One region of the Miniimonas sp. S16 genome, then DNA from elsewhere that is predicted to be linked to it. Evidence: riboswitches for the same ligand, from Rfam matches in the RefSeq annotation. Region 1 holds a riboswitch; each other region holds the start of a gene.
The links. A riboswitch is a leader RNA that binds a small molecule or an ion and turns the genes downstream of it on or off. The one in region 1 is predicted to bind S-adenosylmethionine.

Region 1 (3,263 bases):
GGGCCTGCTCATGGCGCACTACACGCGCGCCTTCGCGGCGCACGGCCTCACGGTCGCACAGGTGCTGCTCACCGCGGACGACGTCGTGCGCCGCGGCCAGTACAAGAACGCCCAACGGGCGCTGGAGCGCCTGCTCGCGCTCGGCGTCGTGCCGATCATCAACGAGAACGACGCCGTGGCCACGGACGAGATCCGGTTCGGCGACAACGACCGCCTCGCCGCGCTCGTCGCGCACGTGGTGCAGGCCGACGCGCTCGTCCTGCTCACCGACGTCGACGCGCTCTACGACGGCCACCCCAGCCTGCCGACGTCGCGGCGGATCGCCGTCGTGGCCTCGGCGGCCGACCTCGACGGCGTCGTCGTCACCCAGCGCGGCAGCGGGGTGGGCACGGGCGGCATGACCACCAAGGTGACGGCCGCGCAGACCGCGACCGGAGCCGGGATCCCGACCCTCGTGGCCGGCGCCGCCCGGATCGCCGACGCGCTCACCGGCGCCGACGTCGGCACGTGGTTCCGCGCGACGGCGTCGCGTCCGCGGACCCGCCGGCTCTGGCTCGCGCACGCCGCGCACACGCGCGGCCGGCTCGTGCTCGACGACGGCGCGGTGCGCGCCATCACGCACGGCAAGCGGTCGCTGCTCGCGGCGGGCGTCGTGGGCGTGGAGGGGGCGTTCGAGGCGGGCGACCCCGTCGAGCTCGTGTCGCTCACAGGTGTCGTGGTCGCGCGCGGCCTCGTCGCGTACTCGAGCGAGGAGCTGCCCGAGCGGCTCGGCCGCACGTCGGAGCAGCTGCGGGAGCGGTTCGGCCACGGGCACGATCGCGAGGTGGTGCACCGCGACGACCTCGTCGTCGTCGCGCGGCGTCGCTGAGGCAAGGCTCAGCGACCCTCAGCCGACCTGGGAGTGCGGCCCCGTGCCGTGGTAGGTCCGGTCGACGTACACCAGCCGCGGGGCGCTGGGCTCGCCGTCGGGCGCGAGATCGTCGGCGAGCTCGAGCACGCTGGCGACCACGAGGTAGCTGCTGCCCGCGCGGACGCGCTCGTCGATCGCGATACGTGCCCACGCGTTGACATCGGCGAGCCGCGGCTCGCCCGTGGGCAGCCACGTCAGCGGGACGCCAGCGAAGCGGTCGATGCCGGGGGTCGCGAAGCGCGTCGAGAGCTGCGCGTGGTCGTGGGAGAGGAAGTGCACGACGGCGGAGCTCGCCTCGCGCAGCGCCGGCCACGACGAGGACACCTCCGTGATGGAGAACGCGAGCACGGCCGGGTCGGCGGACACCGAGATCACCGACGTCGCGGTGAAGCCGACGGGGGCGCCGTCGGGCCCCGCGAGGGTCACCACCGCGACCCCCGCGGGGTGCCGGCGGAACAGGTCCTTGAAGGTGCGCGGCGTCACGGAGCCGGACGCGGCGGGGGAGACGTCAGGGCTCACGGACGCACGGTCCTCGGTTCGGGGCAGGTCGAGGGTCACGTTGTCGACGCTAGGTCGATCCGGGCGCTCGCGGCGAGCGGACGTGACGGGTTCCACGATGTGGACACCGCCGTCGGGGTGATGGCCTTGCTCACCCTCGTGATGAGTTGACACGACAACCTCTCCGGCCTACCTTAGGGACACGGTCTCGAGTATCAGCGACAAGCCCCGGCTCGCTGGTCGGCAACCCTCCTCCTGCGGTGGGGTGCCCCGGGTGACGACCAGGTCCTGGCTACCTGCCCAGGGCAAGCGCTCGTCCGCTCCCGCGGAAGAACGAGGAATGAACACGATGGTCACGCGAGTGCAGAGCCCCTCTCCACTGCTTCCCGCCTCCTCCTCGATGATGTGTGGCACGCCCTGCGCGTGCATGTGTATGCGCTGACGGCGGCCGGAACGGGATCTTCTCCCACCAGCTGCTGGCCCACCAGAGCCAGCCTCCCGCCGTCGTGCCCCGGCCCGCGTTGCTCGCGGGCGCCCGACCTCGCCTCCTACGGCCCCGGTCGGCCACACATCACCCTGCTCGTGCAGAAGAGGACCACTCATGTCTGTCCAGAACCTCCCCACCCCCGCCGACAGCTCCAGCCCCGCCTTCACCGGCCGCCTGCTCCTCGGCGTCGACCTCACCACCACGGGCGCCAAGGCGCCCCTGCACCGCCGCAGCTCGGCCGGGACCGGCCAGCGCGTCTCGCTCGGTGACGTCGCCGACTACGTGGCGCTGTCGCGCGACGCCGGCGCCGAGCTTGTCACGTTCGGCGAGTCCTTCCGGCTTGACGACGCCCCCCGCAACGACGCCTGGCTCGACCCGGCCGTGATCGCCTCCCGCCTCGCCGCGGCGGGCCTGCTCGACGGCGGGCCGCGCGTGGTCTCGGCCCTGCCGGCCGGTTTCCTCGACCCGATGAGGCTCGCCCGCGCGATCGCCGGCATCCACGCCCGATCGGGCGGACGCGCCGGCTGGCAGCTGCCGACGTCGACGACGTCGGGCGGCGTGCACGCCGAGGTGCGTCGCGTGTGGTCGCTCACGCCCGAGGCCCGCACGGGCGGCCGCGCGCCGCTCCTGGTGACCGCGCCGACCGACCCGGCGACCGCCGTCGTGGCCGGTCGGTGGTCCGACGTGGTGCGCCTGCGCGTCACGGACGTGGCCGAGGCGCGCCGTCGCCGGCTTGCGATCCGCACGGCGGCCGAGCAGGCGGGTCGCAACCCCGACGACGTGCGCGTCGTGGTCGACGCCGTCACCGTGATCTCCGACGACGCCGCGAGCGCGCTGTTCCGCGCCGACCTGCTGCGCGACCTGGGCACCGTCGAGGGGCCCGAGCCGCTCACGGTGGCCGGGACGGGCCGCGGGGTCGCGGACGTGCTTCAGGAGTGGGTCGAGGCGGACGCGGCCGACGGCTTCGTGGTGCTGCCCGGCGCGCTGCCGACCGATGTCCTGGCGATCGCCGGATCGCTCGCCCCCGAGCTGCGCGAGCGTGGCCTGCTGGCGCCCGCTGACCCGGTGGTGGCCGAGGCGCGCGTCGGTGGTGCGGCGCTCTCGCTGCCCGAGCTCGTCTGAGGCGATCGCCTGGAAGCCGGAAGCCCCGCCACGATCGGTGGCGGGGCTTCCGCGGGAGGCCGCTCCGGCGCTAGCGGGCCTCTACCTCCGTCGACGACCGAGGCCGCCGACGGCGCTTCGCGGCTGTTCGGCCGCTCGACCAGTCTCGTCCGCGTCGGCGCCTCCCACGCGGGACGAAGGTCCCGTCGGCTCGTCTCGCCTCGTCTGGTCGACAGGCGGCGGGCGCGTCACAGGCACGGCCGGGGC
Region 2 (3,263 bases), 1.1 Mb from region 1:
TCGGCGGTCGGTCGCCCCGCGCGCCACCTCGGCACGCTGCACACCCCGTTCACGACGGCGAACCTCGCCTTCTCCCCGGACCTCGCGACCCTGGCGCTCACCGCCACGTCGTCGGTGTTCCTCGTCCGGCTCGGGGACGTCTCGGTCTGAGGTCTCCCGTGCCGGTCGGCGCGTGTGGGGTGGACGTGGCGGTGGCGGTGTCCACCGGGGCCGCGTCGGGCGGGTGGTTGCCGCGTGTGGGGTGGACGTGGCGGTGGCCGTGTCCACGTGGGACGCGACACTAGCCTGACCCGATGACCGAGCTCGTGATCGACGGCGCGCGCATCGACTCGATCGCCGACCTCTACGACCAGCTCGACGACCTGCTCATGACCGGCGAGGACTGGCGGATGGGCGCCAGCCTCGACGCGCTGAACGACGTCCTCTACGGCGGCTTCGGGACGCTCGCTCGGCTCGAGGAGGCGCCGACCTTCGTGTGGCGCGACTTCGCCCACTCGCGCGAGGCGCTCGGCGTCGACGCCACGATCGCCTGGTGGCGCGAGAAGATCGCCCGTCCGGGCTTCGACGTCGCACGGGCGCAGGCCGCGATCCGCGAGCTCGAGGCCGGCGCCGGCCCGACGTACGCCGACCTCGTGCTCGAGGTCTTCGCCGATCACCCCCGGTACCGCCTCGAGCTCGCCTGACTCGCGCAACCACGGCACCAGCCTGCGTACCCTGGCTCGCATGCCCACACCGGAGTTCGTCCTCGAGCTGCGCCGTCACATCGGGACCGCTCCGCTCTGGCTGAGCGGCGTGACCGCCGTCGTGCTCCGCGAGCGGCGGAACTCCAGCGACGGGGGCGTGCTCGAGGTCCTGCTCGTGAGGCGCGCCGACAACGGTGCCTGGACGCCCGTGACCGGCATCATCGACCCCGGCGAGGAGCCCGCCGTCGCCGCCGCGCGCGAGGTGCTCGAGGAGTCCGGCGTCGTCGCGACGGCGACCCGGCTCGCCTCGGTCTCGGTGACCGAGGAGGTCGTCTACGACAACGGCGACCGGTCTCAGTATCTCGACCTCACCTTCCGGTTCACCTGGGCGTCCGGCGACCCGCACCCCGCCGACGGGGAGAACACCGAGGCGCGCTGGTTCGCCGTCGGGAACCTCCCGCCGATGTCCGAGCGCATGCGGGCGCGGCTGGACTCCGCGCTCGCCGAGCGCGGCGAGGCGACGTTCCGGGTCTGAGAGCCCGCGCCGTGAACGACGCTCGCCCCGGACTCCTCGCCCGGCGGGCGAGAGGTCCGGGGCGAGGGGTCCGACGGCGAAGATCGCCTCAGCCGGTGACGCCGGCCAGCTCGTTGGTCGCGTGCGAGAGCTCGGCGGACCGCCACACCGTCCCGCCGACGCAGGTCACGCCGTCGGCGCCGCGTCTCGCGCCGCGTCTCGCGATGCGGACCGCGATCCGGTCCGTGGACGGGGGCGAACGCCCGCGCTAGGCTCGCCCTCACCATCCAGAGCGGCCGAGAGACCTGGCTCGTCGACGCCGCAGCAACCCCCCAACGGAAGCCTCCCGCGGGAAGGGTGCTCACGCCAGGATCGATGGAGACACCATGCGGGCACACCACCCGTGGCGCAGCGGGAGGCGACGATGACCACGTCGGAGCTCTACCGCGCCCCACGACCCACGATCAGCTTCGAGCTCTACCCGCCGCGCACTCCGCGCGGCGAGGAGCAGGTCCACGAGACGGCGGCGCGCCTGGCGGCCGGCGAGGCGGACTACTTCTCGGTCACCTACGGCGCCTCGGGCACCACGTCCGAGCGCTCGCAGGCGCTCGTCGAGCACCTGCTGGCCGAGACCCGAGTCCCCGTGATCGCCCACCTGACCTGTGTCGGGCGCAGCCGGTCGCAGCTGCGCAACGTCGTCGGCGGCCTGCTCGACGCGGGCGTGCGCGACTTCCTGGCGCTGCGCGGCGACCCGCCCGAGGGCGGCGAGTGGTCGCCGGGGGGTGACGGCCTGGCGCGCGCGTGCGACCTCGTCGCGCTCATCCGCGAGGTGGAGGCGGAGCGCTTCGGCCTGCCGCCCGCGAGCCCGGTCGAGCGCCTCGTCGCTCGCCGCACCCGGCGCGACGGCGTGAGCATCGCCGTCGCCGCCTACCCGGGTTACACCGTGCCCGGCCTGCCGGGCGAGTTCCAGGTGCGCGACGACGAGCTCACCGCCCTGCGCGCCAAGCAGGACGCGGGGGCGGACTTCGCAATCACCCAGGTATTCTTCGACGTCGAGGCGTACGTCGCGCTGCAGCGCGCCGCGCGCGCGGCCGGGATCGTCCTGCCGCTCGTGCCGGGCGTGCTCCCGCTCACCGACCCCGACCGGATCCGCAGGCTGTGCGCGCTCAACCGGATCCCCGAGCCCGCCGAGCTGCTCGCCGAGCTCGAGGCGGCCGGCGGCCCGGAGGAGGCGTACGCGCTCGGCGTGCGGCGCACCGCCGACCTCGTCCGCGGCGTGCTCGCCGCGGGCGCCCCCGGTCTGCACCTCTACACGTTCAACCAGCACGCCGCGGTGACGCGGCTGCTCGACGAGGTCCTGGCTCCGGCCTGACCCGCCTCCCTCAGTCACTCGACCTCACCCGACCAACGGCGAGCACGAAGCCTCTCCTCGCCACCGCCCGTTCCAGGAGAGCATCCATGACCACTCAGCCCACCCCGTTCCCCGCCGCCACGATCCTCGGCTACCCGCGCATCGGCCCCCGCCGCGAGCTCAAGCGTGCGCTCGAGGACCACTGGGCCGGCCGCACCGACAAGGCCGCGTTCGAGGCGAGCGCCGCTCAGGTGCGTCGCGCAGCCGTGACGCGCCTGCGCGACCTCGGCCTCACCGCGCCGGCCGCCGTCCCGCTGGACTTCGCCCACTACGACCAGGTGCTCGACGTCGTGCTCGCACTCGGTGCGCTGCCGGCGCGGCTCGCCTCCGACCCCGAGGTCGCTCCGCTCCTGACCGAGGGGGACGGCGCGACGGTGCAGCCGCTGCCGCTCGCCGTCGAGTGGGCGCTCGCTCGCGGCACGACGGCGCAGGGTCCGCTCGAGATGACCAAGTGGTTCGACTCCAACTACCACTACCTCGTCCCCGAGATCGGCCCGGACACCTCGCTCGCCTACCGTGGCTCGCGCCGCGCCGACCACGTCCGCGAGGCGGCGGCGCTCGGCGTCGCCGGCCGTCCGGTGCTCGTGGGTCCCGTCACGTTCCTCCTGCTCGCCAAGGCCGCGGCCGACGCCCCGGCGGGCTTCGACCCGCTCGA
Region 3 (3,263 bases), 950 kb from region 1:
CCCTCCCAGCTCCTGCGCGAGTACGGCCCGAAGCGGGCGGGGCCGTACTCGCGCAGGTACCGCCTACTGCAGGATGACGGCCGTCCCGTAGGCGACGACCTCCTGGTAGGACCCGCCGATGTCGTTGCTGTCGTAGCGCATCGCGAGCACCGCGTTCGCGCCCAGCGCCTGCGCGTTCTCGCACATCCGGCCGTAGGCCTCGTCGCGGGTCTCCTGGAGCTGCTGCGTGAGCCCCTTGAGCTCGCCGCCGCCGATCGCCTTGAAGCCGGCGCCGAGCTGCGCGCCGATGTGCCGCGCGCGCACGGTGATGCCGGAGACCTCACCGAGGACGCGCACGACCTGCGCGCCCGGGACGTCGTTCATGGTGGAGACGAACATTGGCCTGCTCCTCGACTCTGGTCGGGGTCGGCCGTCCCGACCCCCGCAGCACGGTACGCCGACGGGGACCCCCGCGGGCCTGTCTAGTGGGGGCCTGTCTCACCAGCACCCGCGTCTGACCGGCCCGCGTCTGACCGGCCCGCGTCAGAACGGAGCCGCGAGCCCGCGCGCGAGGTCGTCGAGCAGGTCCGCGGGATCCTCCAGGCCGACGGACAGCCGGATCGTCGTCTCGGCGATGCCGGTGCGCTGCCGACCGGCGTAGCCCGTCTTCATGTGCGTCGTCGTTGCGGGGTGCGTCACGAGCGACTTGGCGTCGCCGAGGTTGTTCGAGATGTCGATGAGCCGCAGCGCATCGAGGAACGCGAACGAGCGCACCTTGCCGCCCTCGGGGTCGGTCGGGCCGTCGAGCGTGAACGCGACGACCGTCCCGCCCGCCGTCTGCTGGGTGGTGGCGAGCGCGTGCTGCGGGTGCGAGGGGAGGTACGGGTAGCGCACGCCCACCACGCCGGGCTGGTTCTCGAGCCACCGCGCCACGGCGAGCGCGCTCTCGGACTGACGCTGGACGCGCAGGTCCATCGTCTCCAGGCCCTTGAGCAGCACCCACGAGTTGAACGGGCTGATCGTCGGGCCGGTGTTGCGCAGGAACGTCTGCAGCGGCCCGGTCACGTACTCGCGCGAGCCGAGCACCGCGCCCCCCATCACGCGCCCCTGGCCGTCGATGTGCTTGGTCGCGGAGTACACGACGACGTCCGCGCCGAACGCGAGCGGGCGCTGCAGGGCCGGCGTCGCGAACACGTTGTCCACGATGACCGTCGCGCCCGCGGCGTGCGCGAGCCGGGACACCTCGGCGATGTCGACGATGTCCTGCATCGGGTTCGACGGCGTCTCGAAGAACACGACGTCGGCCGGCGTCGCGAGCGCCTGCGCCCACTGCTCGTTGACGTGCGCGTCGACGTAGACCGTCTCGATGCCCCAGGAGGTGAACAACTCGTCGAGCACGAGGAGCGTGGAGCCGAACATCGCCCGGCCGGCCACGATGCGCGATCCCTGGCGCACGAGGCTCGCCATCGAGGCGAACACCGCGGCCATCCCGGACGCCGTCGCGAAGCACGCCTCGGCACCCTCGATGAGGCGCAGACGCTCCTCGAACGCGGACGTGGTGGGGTTGGCGTAGCGCGTGTAGGAGAACCGGTCGAGCTCGGCCAGGAAGGTCGCCTCGGCGTCGGCCGCGCGCGGGTAGACGTAGCCCTGCGTGAGGAACAGCGGCTCGGAGGTCTCCTTGAACCCGGTGCGCTCCTGGCCGCCGCGCACCGCGAGGGTCGCGGGGCGCAGGCCGTCGGGCAGGGCGCTGCGGGGCTGCGGGTCGGTCACGCCTGCTCCCCGTCCCACCGGGCCACGGGCAGACCGGTGCCGGCCCACCCGGCCTCGCTCGCCGTCGCGCCCTCGTACCCCTCGACGACGTTGTACGCCGGGCCGAGCCCCGCCTGCGTCGCGAGGCGCGCCGCGGCCACGCTGCGCCCGCCCGCCTTGCAGACGAACAGCACGGGCCGCGAGTCGCCGGGGCTGAGCCCGGCGTCGGCGAGCGCCGTGAGGAAGTCCGGGTTAGGACCCGCCGCCGTGAGCAGCGGGTCGAGCACGACGCGCCGGTGCAGCGGCCCGAGGTCGGGAATCCCGACCTCCGCCCACTCCTGCGGCGTGCGCACGTCCACCAGGACGGCGTCCTCGTGGTTCTCCAGCAGCTCCCACGCCTCGGCAGGCGTCAGGTCGGCCTCGTACATCACTCTCACCCCTCCATCGGTCCTGGCATGAGCACCCTCTCCCGCGTGAGGTCGCGGGGGGTTGCTGCAGCGTCGTCGAGCCAGGTCTCTCGGCTGCTCTGGATGGTCACGGACGATCGTAGTGCCCGACGGCGAGCCACGCCGCCCGCTTCGTCGCCGCGGTTCGGCGGTGGTGGGGCGGTCGGGGCGCCACGTCAGGACTCAGCCGCCCCGCAGCACGCGTAGCCGCGTCAGGCGTGGACACCGCGGAGGCCACGTCCACGAGAGCCGCGCCGCAACAGGCGTAGCCGCGTCAGGTGTGGACATGGCGGTGGCCATGTCCACGTGAGCCGCGCCGCAGCACGTGTAGCCGTGGCGACTGGTGCTCGGAGGCGAGGCTCGCCGTCGTGCGCCGCGGGAGACGTGACCGAGGCGACGCCGCACGGCGTCGAATCGCGGGTACCGCGGAACTAGGCTGAGGGCCATGGCTTCCCACTTTGATGTCGTTGTCCTCGGTGCGGGCCCCGGTGGCTACGTCGCCGCCATCCGTGCAGCGCAGCTCGGCAAGTCCGTCGCCGTCGTCGAGAAGAAGTACTGGGGCGGTGTGTGCCTCAACGTCGGGTGCATCCCCTCCAAGGCGCTGCTGAAGAACGCCGAGCTGGCGCACACGCTCACCCACGAGAAGGCCAAGTACGGCATCGAGGGCGAGGCGACGATGGCGTACGGCCCGACGCACGCGCGCAGCCGTCAGGTGTCCGCCGGCATCGTCAAGGGCGTCCACTTCCTCATGAAGAAGAACAAGATCACCGAGATCGACGGCTGGGGCACGCTGACGTCCCCCACGTCGATGGACGTGGCCCTGAACTCGGGTGAGACCGAGAACGTCACGTTCGACACCCTGATCCTCGCCACCGGGTCCGTCACGCGGATGCTCCCGGGCGTGCAGGTGAGCAAGAACGTCGTCACCTACGAGGAGCAGATCCTCGACGCCGACCTGCCGGGCTCGATCATCATCGCCGGCTCGGGCGCGATCGGCGTGGAGTTCGCCTACGTCATGACCAACTTCGGCGTCGACGTGACGATCGTGGAGTTCCTGGACCGGATGGTCCCGACCGAGGACGCCGACGT

Region 2: another riboswitch for S-adenosylmethionine. It lies ahead of AC3AQ1_RS07865 (methylenetetrahydrofolate reductase); the one in region 1 lies ahead of AC3AQ1_RS03085 (LLM class oxidoreductase).
Region 3: another riboswitch for S-adenosylmethionine. It lies ahead of AC3AQ1_RS07065 (rhodanese-like domain-containing protein); the one in region 1 lies ahead of AC3AQ1_RS03085 (LLM class oxidoreductase).

The regions. Positions count from the first base shown of each region.
Region 1 covers NZ_CM173242.1:676,037-679,299, reverse strand. The annotation lists gene proB (glutamate 5-kinase) at 1-868, shown strand, start outside; gene AC3AQ1_RS03090 (flavin reductase family protein) at 887-1,468, opposite strand; SAM riboswitch class IV at 1,613-1,726, shown strand; gene AC3AQ1_RS03085 (LLM class oxidoreductase) at 2,010-3,017, shown strand.
Region 2 covers NZ_CM173242.1:1,817,929-1,821,191, reverse strand. The annotation lists gene AC3AQ1_RS07880 (SMP-30/gluconolactonase/LRE family protein) at 1-150, shown strand, start outside; gene AC3AQ1_RS07875 (barstar family protein) at 294-683, shown strand; gene AC3AQ1_RS07870 (NUDIX hydrolase) at 724-1,218, shown strand; SAM riboswitch class I at 1,478-1,579, shown strand; gene AC3AQ1_RS07865 (methylenetetrahydrofolate reductase) at 1,622-2,569, shown strand; gene metE (5-methyltetrahydropteroyltriglutamate--homocysteine S-methyltransferase) at 2,656-3,263, shown strand, end outside.
Region 3 covers NZ_CM173242.1:1,627,388-1,630,650, forward strand. The annotation lists gene AC3AQ1_RS07055 (YbjQ family protein) at 64-378, opposite strand; gene AC3AQ1_RS07060 (O-succinylhomoserine sulfhydrylase) at 523-1,749, opposite strand; gene AC3AQ1_RS07065 (rhodanese-like domain-containing protein) at 1,746-2,156, opposite strand; SAM riboswitch class I at 2,167-2,265, opposite strand; gene lpdA (dihydrolipoyl dehydrogenase) at 2,620-3,263, shown strand, end outside.